One region of the Pseudomonas sp. SDO5591_S426 genome, then DNA from elsewhere that is predicted to be linked to it. Evidence: predicted binding sites of a transcription regulator. Region 1 holds the regulator's gene; the other holds the start of a gene.
What was found. Region 1 encodes FliA, which starts transcription of late flagellar genes. Its sites were predicted from a motif close to CTAAAGTTTNNNNNNNNNNNGCCGNTAA; they were not measured.

Region 1 (8,677 bases):
GTTATCAATAAAAGTGAACGCTGCGTCGTCGATCATTCGAATCTCTTGCATGTACCCATTCCTTGGTGCTTTTGCTGCTGTAAGTGCTCGCCGCGATGAAGGAGAGGATGTAAAGATTTTCGAGAGTGGCATATGGCCGTTTTGATCATAAAAGTTGACCGGGTCCGCGAGGCAATACGCATACGGATTCAAACCGCCATTTCCAAACGGACTCAAACTATCCGGGCTATTAAATCGCATCAAAACCGGATTAAACGCCCGATACCCATTCCCCAATAAGTAACAACCGGTCACTGGGTCCGCCCGCTCACCATTGAATCCCAACAAACTGGTTAATCCGCTTTCGCCCCGGCGATGTCCGTAGGGCGAGTAGGCGATGAGGTGTCGCAGATCGGCTTTAAGAGTCTGCAGTACCGAACACTGCAGATCGGTAGCCAGCAGTGTGCTTTCGACTGCATCGTGCTGACGATTCTGTTGCGCCAGCAGCAAGTTGTCTTTCTGAAAAATGGAGTACCCGATAACCCCCTGAATCTCTGTACTCAGGCGACTTTTACAATAAAAGCGCTGGTGCGCTGTTGCACCTGCCAGAAATTGGCTGATCAGACGATCCAGCGGGTCGTAGCCATAGCGGCTGAGCAGGATTGGTTGTGAGGAAGCCATGGAGCCTACTCCAGATTCTCGGGGAGCTTGAGTATCGGCGGATTCTTGCCGGCTCGGTACTATCAGAACTGATAGGTTCGGTGCGCTGTATGGCTCGATCAGTTACAAGTCTGGACACCGCTAACCCTGTAGGAGCGAGCTTGCTCGCGATAGCGGTGGGTAAGCCAACGTACGTACTCGCTGTGCCGACGTCATCGCGAGCAGGCTCGCTCCTACAGAGATCTCCACAGGCCCCACAGACCACCGCTGCATCCTCAAATCCAAAAGTTGGAAGGCTTCTTGCAATAGCCGCCCCGAGCCTGCTTCAGGCGTCAAAAGTTTGCTTCAAAGGAACGGGGAATACCGGTGGATCGCTCTCAGTTAATCAACAGTGCCCGCACGAACATGGCAGACCTCAGTCGAGGCAATCTGGGCGTGCCGCTGTTGCTGCTGGTCATGTTGGCAATGATGATGTTGCCGATTCCGCCGTTCCTGCTCGATGTGTTTTTCACCTTCAACATTGCCCTGTCCATCGTAGTGCTGCTGGTCTGCGTGTACGCCTTGCGGCCGCTGGATTTCGCGGTGTTTCCGACCATTCTGCTGGTGGCGACGTTGCTGCGGCTGGCGTTGAACGTCGCTTCCACGCGGGTGGTGATGCTACACGGTCAGGACGGCCACGCCGCTGCCGGTAAGGTGATCCAGGCCTTCGGTGAGGTGGTGATCGGCGGTAACTACGTAGTGGGTATAGTGGTTTTCGCGATTTTGATGATCATCAACTTCGTCGTGGTGACCAAGGGTGCCGGGCGGATTTCTGAGGTGAGCGCGCGTTTCACCCTCGATGCAATGCCCGGCAAACAAATGGCCATCGACGCCGACCTCAACGCCGGCCTGATCGACCAGAACCAGGCCAAGTCCCGTCGTTCGGAAGTGGCCCAGGAAGCTGAGTTCTACGGTTCCATGGACGGTGCCAGCAAGTTCGTGCGCGGTGACGCCATCGCCGGTTTGCTGATTCTGTTCATCAACCTGATCGGCGGCATGGCCGTTGGTATCTTCCAGCACAACATGAGCTTTGCCGACGCCGGCAAGGTGTACGCCTTGCTGACCATTGGTGACGGTTTGGTGGCGCAATTGCCATCACTGCTGTTGTCCACTGCCGCCGCGATCATGGTGACCCGTGCTTCCGGTTCGGAAGACATGGGCAAGCAGATCAATCGCCAGATGTTTGCCTCGCCAAAAGCGTTGGCCGTTTCGGCGGGTTTGATGGCGGTGATGGGCCTTGTGCCTGGCATGCCGCACTTCTCGTTCCTGAGCATGGCGGCGCTGGCGGCTGGCGGCGCGTACCTGTTCTGGCGCAAGCAGAACATCGTCAAGGTCCAGGCCCTGCAAGAGGTCAAGCGTCAGCAGGAACTGTTGCCATCGCCGGCCCGCGCCCAGGAAACCAAGGAGCTGGGCTGGGATGACGTGACGCCGATCGACATGATTGGCCTGGAAGTGGGTTATCGCCTGATTCCGCTGGTGGACCGCAACCAGGGCGGGCAATTGCTGGCGCGGATCAAGGGCGTGCGCAAGAAGCTGTCCCAGGACCTGGGCTTCCTGATGCCGACCGTGCACATCCGCGACAACCTCGACCTGGCGCCGAGTGCCTATCGCCTGACCCTGATGGGCGTGATCCTCGCCGAGGCGGAGATTTACCCGGATCGCGAACTGGCGATCAACCCTGGGCAGGTCTACGGCACGCTCAACGGCATTACCGCCAAAGATCCGGCTTTCGGCCTGGAGGCGGTGTGGATCGAAATCAGCCAGCGTGCCCAGGCGCAATCGCTTGGCTATACCGTGGTCGATGCCAGTACGGTGGTGGCCACCCACTTGAACCAGATTCTGTACAAGCACTCCAGTGAGCTGATCGGCCACGAGGAAGTGCAGCAACTCATGCAATTGCTGGCGAAAAACTCGCCGAAACTGGCCGAAGAGCTGGTGCCGGGTGTGCTGTCGCTGTCGCAACTGCTCAAGGTTCTGCAAGCGCTGTTGGCTGAACAGGTGCCGGTGCGCGACATTCGCAGCATTGCCGAAGCCATCGCTAACAACGCTTCCAAGAGTCAAGATACCGCCGCATTGGTGGCTGCGGTGCGCGTCGGCGTAAGCCGCGCAATCGTGCAAAGCATTGTAGGCACTGACTCCGAGCTGCCAGTGATCACACTGGAGCCAAGGTTGGAACAAATATTGCTCAATAGTCTGCAGAAGGCAGGACAAGGCTCGGAAGAGGGTGTTTTGCTGGAGCCAAGCATGGCAGAGAAGCTGCAGCGTTCGTTGATCGATGCAGCGCAACGTCAGGAGATGCAAGGTCAACCGGTGATCCTGCTGGTGGCCGGTCCGGTTCGCGCGATGCTCTCGCGTTTTGGCCGACTGGCAGTCCCGGGGCTGCATGTGCTGGCCTACCAGGAAATACCCGACAACAAGCAAGTGACCATCGTTGCGACAGTAGGGCCCAACGGCTGAGGTAGTGGTTTATGCAAGTTAAGCGTTTTTTCGCCGCCGATATGCGTCAGGCCATGAAACTGGTTCGTGATGAGCTGGGCGCCGATGCCGCCATTATTGGGAACCGCCGGATCGCCGGTGGTGTCGAGCTGACGGCTGCCCTGGATTACAAGCTGTCGGCGCTGGCTCCGCGCGTTCCGAACATGGAACTCGAAGACGAGCTGCGCAAGACCCAGTCGCGGATCGTCACCGCCCAGGCCGAATTGAGCCTGCGCAGCGAAGGCGAGAGCGACAACGCCACCAATCGCCAGTTGTTCGCCGGCCTGCCATTGACCGCCGCCGAACCGCTCATCGAGCCGACTTACGCCGAGCCACGTCGTCCGGCGCCAGCACCGACCGCTGCAGCGGCTGTCGACTCGCGTGCATTCGACTCGATGCGTTTCGAGCTCAACAGCTTGCGCGAACTGATGGAAGTCCAGCTCGGCTCTTTGGCGTGGAATCAGCTGCAAGGCAGCCGTCCGGCCCAGGCCAACCTGTGGCGTCGCCTGCAACGCATCGGCCTGTCCGGTCCGTTGTCGCGCGACTTGCTGGCGATGATTACCGATATCGAAGAACCTCGTCAGGCCTGGCGCATGCTGCTCGCGCACCTGGCGCGGATGATTGCTACTCCGGAAGTCGAGCCGCTGGAAGAGGGTGGAGTGATTGCCATGGTCGGCCCCGCCGGCATGGGCAAGACCACCACCCTGGCCAAGCTGGCTGCCCGCTACGTGCTCAAGTACGGCGCGCAAAACATCGCGTTGGTGAGCATGGACAGCTACCGTATTGGTGCCCAGGAGCAGCTCAAGACCCTTGGTCGGATTCTCAATGTGTCGGTGACCCATGTCGATCCGGGCCAATCGCTGGTGCAGGCGTTGGAACCACTGCTGCGCAAACGCGTCGTACTGATCGATACCGCCGGCCTGCAAGCCAGTGATCCGGCGCTGCGCATGCAGCTCGAAAGCCTGGCCGGGCGTGGCATCCGTTCCAAAAATTATCTGGTCCTGGCAACCACCAGCCAGAAGCAGGTTCTGACGGCCGCTTATCACAGTTACAAGCGCTGCGGGCTAGCTGGCTGCATCCTGACTAAACTGGATGAAACGGCGAGTCTGGGCGAGGTGTTGAGCCTGGCCATCAGCCATGAATTGCCGGTGGCCTACCTGACCGACGGCCCGCGGATTCCGGATGATTTGCATCTGCCGCGCCGTCATCAACTGGTCAGTCGCGCCGTTAGCGTGCAAATGCAGGAAGAGCCCAGCGAAGAAGCCATGGCTGACATGTTCGCTGATATCTACCACAGCCCCACCAAGCAGGTAGGCTGAGGTAACAATGAATAGTTTTTGTACCTACATCGATGGTCTGCCATGCATTGTTCCGTTTGCGAACGCGCAGCCAGTAATGTGGCCTCCGTCTATGCAAGACAAGGTAAAGAAATAACATGGGCAGCATGCATCCCGTACAGGTGATCGCGGTGACCGGCGGCAAAGGTGGCGTCGGGAAAACTAACGTGTCAGTGAACTTGTCCCTGGCTTTGGCTGAGCTTGGCCGGCGCGTCATGCTGCTGGACGCCGACCTGGGACTGGCGAACGTCGACGTTCTGCTGGGGCTGACACCCAAACGTACCCTGGCCGACGTGATCGAAGGCCGCTGCGAGCTGCGCGACGTCCTGTTGCAGGGCCCCGGCGGCATCCGCATCGTTCCGGCCGCGTCCGGCACCCAGAGCATGGTTCATTTGAGCCCGGCGCAGCACGCCGGCCTGATCCAGGCCTTCAGCGACATCGGCGACAACCTCGACGTGCTGGTGATCGACACCGCTGCGGGTATTGGTGACTCGGTAGTCAGTTTCGTTCGCGCGGCCCAGGAAGTGTTGCTGGTGGTCTGCGACGAGCCGACTTCGATCACCGACGCCTACGCGCTGATCAAACTGCTTAACCGCGACTACGGCATGAACCGCTTCCGCGTCCTGGCCAACATGGCCCAGAGCCCGCAGGAAGGGCGCAACCTGTTCGCCAAGTTGACCAAAGTCACGGATCGCTTCCTCGACGTCGCCCTGCAATACGTCGGCGCCGTGCCTTACGACGAAAGCGTGCGCAAGGCTGTGCAGAAACAACGTGCCGTCTACGAAGCCTTCCCGCGCTCCAAGTGCTCGCTGGCGTTCAAGGCGATCGCACAGAAGGTCGACACCTGGCCGCTGCCTGCCAACCCGCGCGGGCATCTGGAATTCTTCGTCGAGCGCCTCGTGCAACAAACGGCAGGACCGGTTCTATGACAGCCAGCGGCTACAACCTCTACAAGAAGTCGGCACGCGATGCGCAGTACGAGCTGATCGAGCGTTATGCGCCGCTGGTCAAACGCATTGCCTATCACTTGCTGGCGCGTCTGCCGGCCAGTGTCCAGGTCGAAGATTTGATCCAGGCCGGGATGATCGGCCTGCTGGAAGTCTCCACCAAATACGACGCTAGCAAAGGCGCGAGTTTCGAGACGTACGCGGGCATCCGCATCCGCGGCGCCATGCTCGATGAAGTGCGCAAGGGGGACTGGGCGCCACGTTCGGTCCACCGCAATACCCGCATGGTCAGCGATGCCATTCGCTCGATTGAAGCTAAAACCGGCCGTGACGCTAAAGATCACGAAGTTGCGGCCGAACTCCAATTGAGTCTCGACGATTATTACGGGATTTTGAACGACACCCTGGGCAGCCGGTTATTCAGTTTCGACGATCTGTTGCAGGACGGCGAACACGAAGGGCTGCACGAGGATGGCGCGAGTGCTCATCTCGAGCCGTCACGCGATCTGGAAGATGAACGCTTCCAGGCGGCGCTGGCGGACGCGATTGCCAATTTGCCGGAGCGTGAGCGACTGGTGTTGGCGCTGTACTACGACGAAGAGTTGAATCTCAAGGAAATCGGTGAGGTCCTGGGAGTCAGCGAGTCTCGGGTCAGCCAGTTACACAGCCAGTGCGCGGCCCGTTTGCGGGGGCGTTTGGGAGAGTGGCGAGCGCGCTGAAGGCAGTGTGGGGGCACTGTGACGTGGCTGGTGGGGTGATGAACCGCGCCGGTCTCGATCCGCTGTACTCCAGACAGTCATCGAGTGTTTTGCCAGATTGATTGAAATGGCGCGCCCAGGTGCTGGGCGCGTTTTAGTCTGCTTGGAGGTCGAATTGGACAAGAACATGAAAATCCTCATCGTTGATGACTTCTCAACGATGCGGCGGATCATAAAAAACCTGTTGCGTGACCTTGGGTTCACCAACACGGTCGAGGCCGACGATGGCACTACCGCCATTCCGGTTCTCAACAGCGGGAGCATCGACTTTCTGGTAACGGACTGGAACATGCCTGGCATGACCGGTATCGATCTGCTGCGCCACGTGCGTGCCGATGAAAAGCTCAAGCACCTGCCGGTGCTGATGGTGACCGCTGAAGCCAAGCGCGAGCAGATCATCGAAGCGGCCCAGGCCGGTGTAAACGGCTATGTGGTCAAACCCTTCACGGCCCAGGCGTTGAAAGAAAAAATCGAGAAGATTTTCGAACGCATCGGTTGAACTGCGCCACGGGGGAGCTATGGGGCATAACGAATCTTCGCAGGGCGATTTTGAATCGACCCTGAAAAAACACGCCGTCGAACTGGTCGAGAGCCTTGAAAAGGGCAAGTTCGGCGATGCTGTGCAATTGATCCATGAGCTCAACCAGACCCGTGACCGCGGCCTGTATCAGGAAGTGGGCAAGCTCACCCGCGAGCTGCATAGCGCGATCGTCAATTTCCAGATTGACCCGCACATGCCGCAAGCCGAGGAAGTGTCACAGATCACCGACGCCACCGAGCGTCTGGGTTATGTGGTCAAGCTGACCGAGGCCGCGGCCAACCGCACCATGGATCTGGTGGAAAACGCCACGCCGCTGGTCAACAGCCTGGCTGACGAAGCCCAGGCCTTGAGCACCGATTGGGGACGCTTCATGCGTCGCGAAGTCGGGGCTGAAGAGTTCCGCGAGCTGGCCCGTCGCGTCGACGGATTCCTGGCGCGCAGCAGCACTGACAACCGCGCCGTGTCGACCAACCTCAACGATATTCTGCTTGCCCAGGATTATCAGGACCTCACAGGTCAAGTGATCAAGCGAGTGACCCAACTGGTCACCGAAGTTGAGAGCAACCTGCTCAAGCTCGTGCTTATGGCCAGTCAGGTGGACCGCTTTGCGGGCATCGAACATGACCGTGAAGCGATGCTTGCAGAAAAAGATCCACAAAAACATCTCTCTCAGGGTGAAGGTCCGCAGATTCATGCCGATAAAAGAGAAGACGTTGTGTCCGGTCAGGACGATGTGGACGATTTGTTATCCAGCCTTGGATTTTAGGTTTTTAGACCTGTTCTGTTAGGAGCACACCATTAATGAGCTTCGGCGCCGATGAAGAGATCCTTCAGGATTTCCTGGTTGAGGCCGGCGAGATTCTAGAGCAACTGTCCGAGCAACTGGTCGAGCTGGAAAGCCGTCCGGATGATGCGGATTTGCTCAATGCAATTTTTCGCGGTTTTCACACTGTAAAAGGGGGCGCCGGCTTCCTCCAGCTCAACGAGCTGGTGGAGTGCTGTCACATCGCCGAGAACGTGTTCGACATCCTGCGCAAGGGTGAACGTCGCGTCGACTCGGAATTGATGGACGTGGTTCTCGAAGCACTGGACGCGGTGAACAGCATGTTCAGCGAAGTCCGCGAGCGCAGCCCGATCACGGCTGCCACGCCTGAATTGCTCGCCGCATTGGCCCGACTGGCCGAGCCGCAAACAGCGGACGAGGCGGCGCCTGCGCCTGTCGCCGAAGTGGTTGAAGAACCTGTCGCCGAAAGCGAATCGGGTGACATCACCGACAATGAATTCGAACAACTGCTGGACTCGCTGAACGCCGTCAAGGCTCAGGCCGAGGCACCGGCGGCTGCTCCAGCGCCTGCCAGCGATGCCGCTGCCAGCGACGAAATCACCGATGCCGAGTTCGAGTCGTTGCTCGACCAGCTACACGGCAAAGGCCAGTTCGCCGTCGATGCAGTGGCACCTGCTGCCCCTGCGGCGCCGCAAGCGCCGAAGGCCGCGGGCGACAGCTCCGACATTACTGACGACGAATTCGAAGCACTGCTCGACCAGTTGCACGGCAAAGGTAACTTTGCCGTCGATGCGCTGGAATCGGCCATCGCTTCGGTGCCGACGCCAGCCGCGCCAGCCGCTGCTGCAGCCGGTAGCGACCTGATCAGCGATCACGAATTCGAATCGCTGCTCGACGAATTGCACGGCAAAGGCAAGTTCACTGAAGTGGGCGCGACGGCTGGAACGGCAACCGGCGCCAGCGCCTCGGTTGCAGCACCTGTCGCCAAGGCTGCGGCGCCGAAACCGGTAGCCAAGGCACCCGAGCCGAAAGCCGAAACACCGACGCCTGCCGCCGCTGCTGCACCGGCTCCGGCCCGTGCCCCGGCCGCGCCACCGGCGGAAAAACCGGCCAGCGAAGCCGAGACCACCGTGCGGGTCGATACCGCGCGTCTCGAC
Region 2 (3,735 bases), on a different contig from region 1:
ACGTTCACTCTTTTGATTTTGTTGGCGTGGGTAAAGGCTTTAACGGCACGCGAACAAAAAACTGTAGGAGCACGGCTTGCCCGCGATTGCGTCCTTGAGAGCGCTATCGCCGGCAAGCCGTGCTCCTACAGAGAGCGCCGGGGTTACAAGACCATCGCGGCCACCCAGCCGAACACCAGCAGCGGCAGGTTGTAGTGCAGGAAGGTCGGGACCACGGTGTCCCAGATGTGGTGATGCTGGCCGTCGATGTTCAGGCCGGAGGTCGGGCCGAGGGTCGAATCGGAGGCCGGTGAACCGGCGTCACCGAGGGCGCCGGCGGTGCCGACGATGCACACAATGGCCAACGGGCTGAAGCCCAGTTGCACACACAGCGGCACGAAGATCGCCGCCAGGATCGGCACAGTGGAGAACGACGAACCGATGCCCATGGTCACCAGCAAACCTACCAGCAACATCAACAAGGCGCCGACGCCCTTGCTGTGATCGATGTACGCCGCCGACGATTCGACCAGCGTTTGCACCTCACCGGTAGCCTTCATCACTTCGGCAAACCCGGACGCGGCGATCATGATGAAGCCGATCATCGCCATCATCTTCATGCCTTCGGTGAACAGGTCGTCGGTGTCGCGCCACTTGACGATGCCCGACACCGAGAAGATCAGAAAACCAGCCAGCGCACCGATAATCATCGAGTCCAGCAACAACTGAATGATGAACGCCGCCGCAATCGCCACACCCGCCACCAGCAGGCTCATCGGGTTGTATTGCACCGCGACCTGCTCGACTTGCTCGATCTTTGTCAGATCGTAGATACGTTTCTTGCGGTAGCTGACAAACGCGATCAGCAGGCCCGCGACCATGCCCAGGGCCGGAATGCCCATGGCGTGGGTGACATTGATGCCGCTGATGTCCACGCCGCTGCGCGCAACGTTGGCCAGCAGGATTTCATTGAGAAAGATGTTGCCGAAACCCACCGGCAGGAACATGTACGGGGTGATCAGGCCGAAGGTGATGACACAGGCGATCAACCGGCGATCCAGTTGCAACTTGGTCAGTACATAAAGCAGCGGTGGTACCAGCAAGGGAATGAAGGCGATATGTATCGGCAAGATGTTCTGCGAGGCGATGGCCACCACCCACAGCAGACCGATCAACAGCCACTTGACCTGGCCACCGCCCGTGGCGTGCTGGCGATCGACCATTGCCAAGGCCTTGTCGGCCAAGGCATGGGCCATGCCCGACTTGGCAATCGCCACCGCGAAAGCACCGAGCAACGCGTAGGACAACGCCACCGTCGCCCCGCCGCCGAGGCCACTGTTGAAGGCTTTCAGCGTCGCTTCGATCCCCAGGCCACCGGTCAAACCACCCACCAGCGCACCAACGATCAGCGCGATCACCACATGCACGCGGGACAGGCTGAGTATCAGCATGATGCCGACCGCGGCAATTACTGCATTCATTGTCGTTCTCCAGACAAGCGAAAAGAGTCCAGCCGGGCGTCTGCATCAGCGGCCAGCGGGTTGAAGAATGGGTCTTATTAGAAGGGCGCGCACTTTGCCGCAGCAGCCCTTTCTTGTCAAAGCCAAGACTTGCTCGTGTAGGCGCTGCCGAAGGCTGCGATCTCCTGATCTTCAACGCCGGTGAGAACGTAAAAATCAAAAGATCGCAGCCTTCGGCAGCTCCTACAGAGGACACTCCGTTATTCGACGGGAGGGATAAAGAAAGCTCAATCGCAGCCGTTACAGTGCAAAGTCTCAGATATTTATCGAATAAGGACGTCTCCATGTCGCTCAGACAACTTTCCATCCAATGGAAAATCACCCTGCTGGCCGGGCTGTGCCTGGCGGGCATCGTGACCTTGCTGGTAGGTCTTTCGCTGTATCGCATGGAGCACAGCTCCGAGCTGGTGAAAGCCTCGAGCATGGAGATGCTGAATGAAGCGGCACAGGCGCGGATCGAGTCCCAGGGCGAAAACCAGGCGCTGGTCATTCGCCAGCAGTTCATGGACGCCTATCAATATGGCCACGGCTTTTCGCGTCAGGTGCTGTTCCTGCGCGACCAGGCCGAGAAGCGCTTTCTCGATGCCTTCGACCTGCGTGAAGACCTGACCCGTCAGGTCAAGTCGGCGCTGCAAGCCAATCCGGAGTTGCTCGGGTTGTCGTTGGTGTTCGAACCCAATGGGCTGGACGGCAAGGACGAACTGTTCGCCGATCAGAGCGAGGTCGGCAGTAACGAAAAGGGTCGCTTTGCCCTGTACTGGTCGCAACCGACGCCGGGCAAGCTGACCTCCATGCCCTTGCCGGAAAGCGACATGGCCGACACCCGCACCGGCCCCAGCGGCGAGGCGGCCAACGCCTGGTTCACCTGCCCGCGCACCAGCCTCAAGCCCTGCGTGATCGAGCCCTACTTCTATGTGATCGACGGCCACAACGTGCTGATGACCAGCATCGTGTTCCCGCTGATCGTCAACGGCAAGGTCATCGCTTCGCTGTCGGTGGATATCAATCTCAACAGCCTGCAAACCCTCAGCCAGAGTGCGAGCAAGAAACTCTACGACGGCCAGACCAGCGTCAGCATCGTCAGCCCGGCTGGTTTACTGGCCGGTTACAGCGCGGATGCGAGCAAGCTCAGCCAGCGCCTGGAAACCGTGGACAAGACCAGCGGCGCCGAGCTGATGCGCCTGCTCGCCACCAGCAGCAACACCAGCAGCCTGCACAGCGACCAACAACTGAAAGTGCTGGCGCCATTCCAGCCGATTCCGGGCGGCAAAGCCTGGGGCGTGTTGCTCGACGTACCGGAGAAAGTGCTGGTCGGCCCTGCCGAAACGCTGAAAAAACAACTGGATGACAGCAACACCGCCGGCACCCTGACCGAACTCGGCCTGGGCGTGCTGGCCGCACTGATCGGCCTGTTGCTGGTGTGGCTGATGGCGCGCAGCGTGACCAAACCGATCCTCGGCGTGGCGCACATGCTCGAAGACATCGCCAGCGGCGAAGGCGATCTGACCCGACGCCTGGCCTATGATAAACAGGATGAGCTGGGGCAGTTGGCCGGCTGGTTCAACCGTTTCCTCGACAAGCTGCAACCGATCATTGCCGAAGTGAAACGCTCGGTGCAGGACGCCCGCAGCACCGCGGACCAGTCATCCGCCATCGCCACCGAAACCAGCGCCGGCATGGAGCAGCAGTACCGTCAGGTGGATCAGGTCGCCACCGCGTCCCATGAAATGAGCGCCACCGCCCAGGACGTCGCCCGCAGCGCCGCCCAAGCGGCACAGGCTGCGAAGGATGCTGACCAAGCGACCCGCCGGGGCTTGTCCGTGATTGACCGCACGACCACCAGCATCGACAACCTCGCCGCCGACATGAGCGCGGCCATGGTTCAGGTCGAAGGCCTGGCGGCCAACAGCGAGAAAATCGGTTCGGTGCTGGAAGTGATCCGCGCCATCGCCGAACAGACCAACCTGTTGGCACTCAACGCGGCGATCGAAGCGGCGCGTGCCGGTGAGGCCGGGCGTGGTTTCGCGGTGGTGGCCGATGAAGTACGCAACCTGGCGCGACGCACCCAGGAGTCGGTCGAAGAAACCCGCCTGGTGATCGAACAACTGCAAAGCGGCACTCAGGATGTGGTCGGTTCGATGGGCAACAGCCATCGCCAGGCCCAGGGCAGCGTCGAACAGGTTGGGCAGGCCGTGACGGCGCTGCGACAGATCGGCGACGCGGTGACCGTGATCAG

Region 2: a site for FliA is predicted at 1,716-1,743, ahead of ACW9JC_RS24370 (methyl-accepting chemotaxis protein). Genes of this name have one in related genera too.

The regions. Positions count from the first base shown of each region.
Region 1 is NZ_JBSVXD010000026.1:21,435-30,111, forward strand. Features, by position in the region: gene ACW9JC_RS08305 (RHS repeat-associated core domain-containing protein) at 1-660, opposite strand, end outside; gene flhA (flagellar biosynthesis protein FlhA) at 1,006-3,135, shown strand; gene flhF (flagellar biosynthesis protein FlhF) at 3,147-4,472, shown strand; gene fleN (flagellar synthesis regulator FleN) at 4,589-5,419, shown strand; gene fliA (RNA polymerase sigma factor FliA) at 5,416-6,156, shown strand; gene ACW9JC_RS08330 (chemotaxis response regulator CheY) at 6,323-6,694, shown strand; gene ACW9JC_RS08335 (protein phosphatase CheZ) at 6,714-7,502, shown strand; gene ACW9JC_RS08340 (chemotaxis protein CheA) at 7,538-8,677, shown strand, end outside.
Region 2 is NZ_JBSVXD010000173.1:1,748-5,482, forward strand. Features, by position in the region: gene ACW9JC_RS24365 (Na+/H+ antiporter family protein) at 144-1,460, opposite strand; gene ACW9JC_RS24370 (methyl-accepting chemotaxis protein) at 1,784-3,735, shown strand, end outside.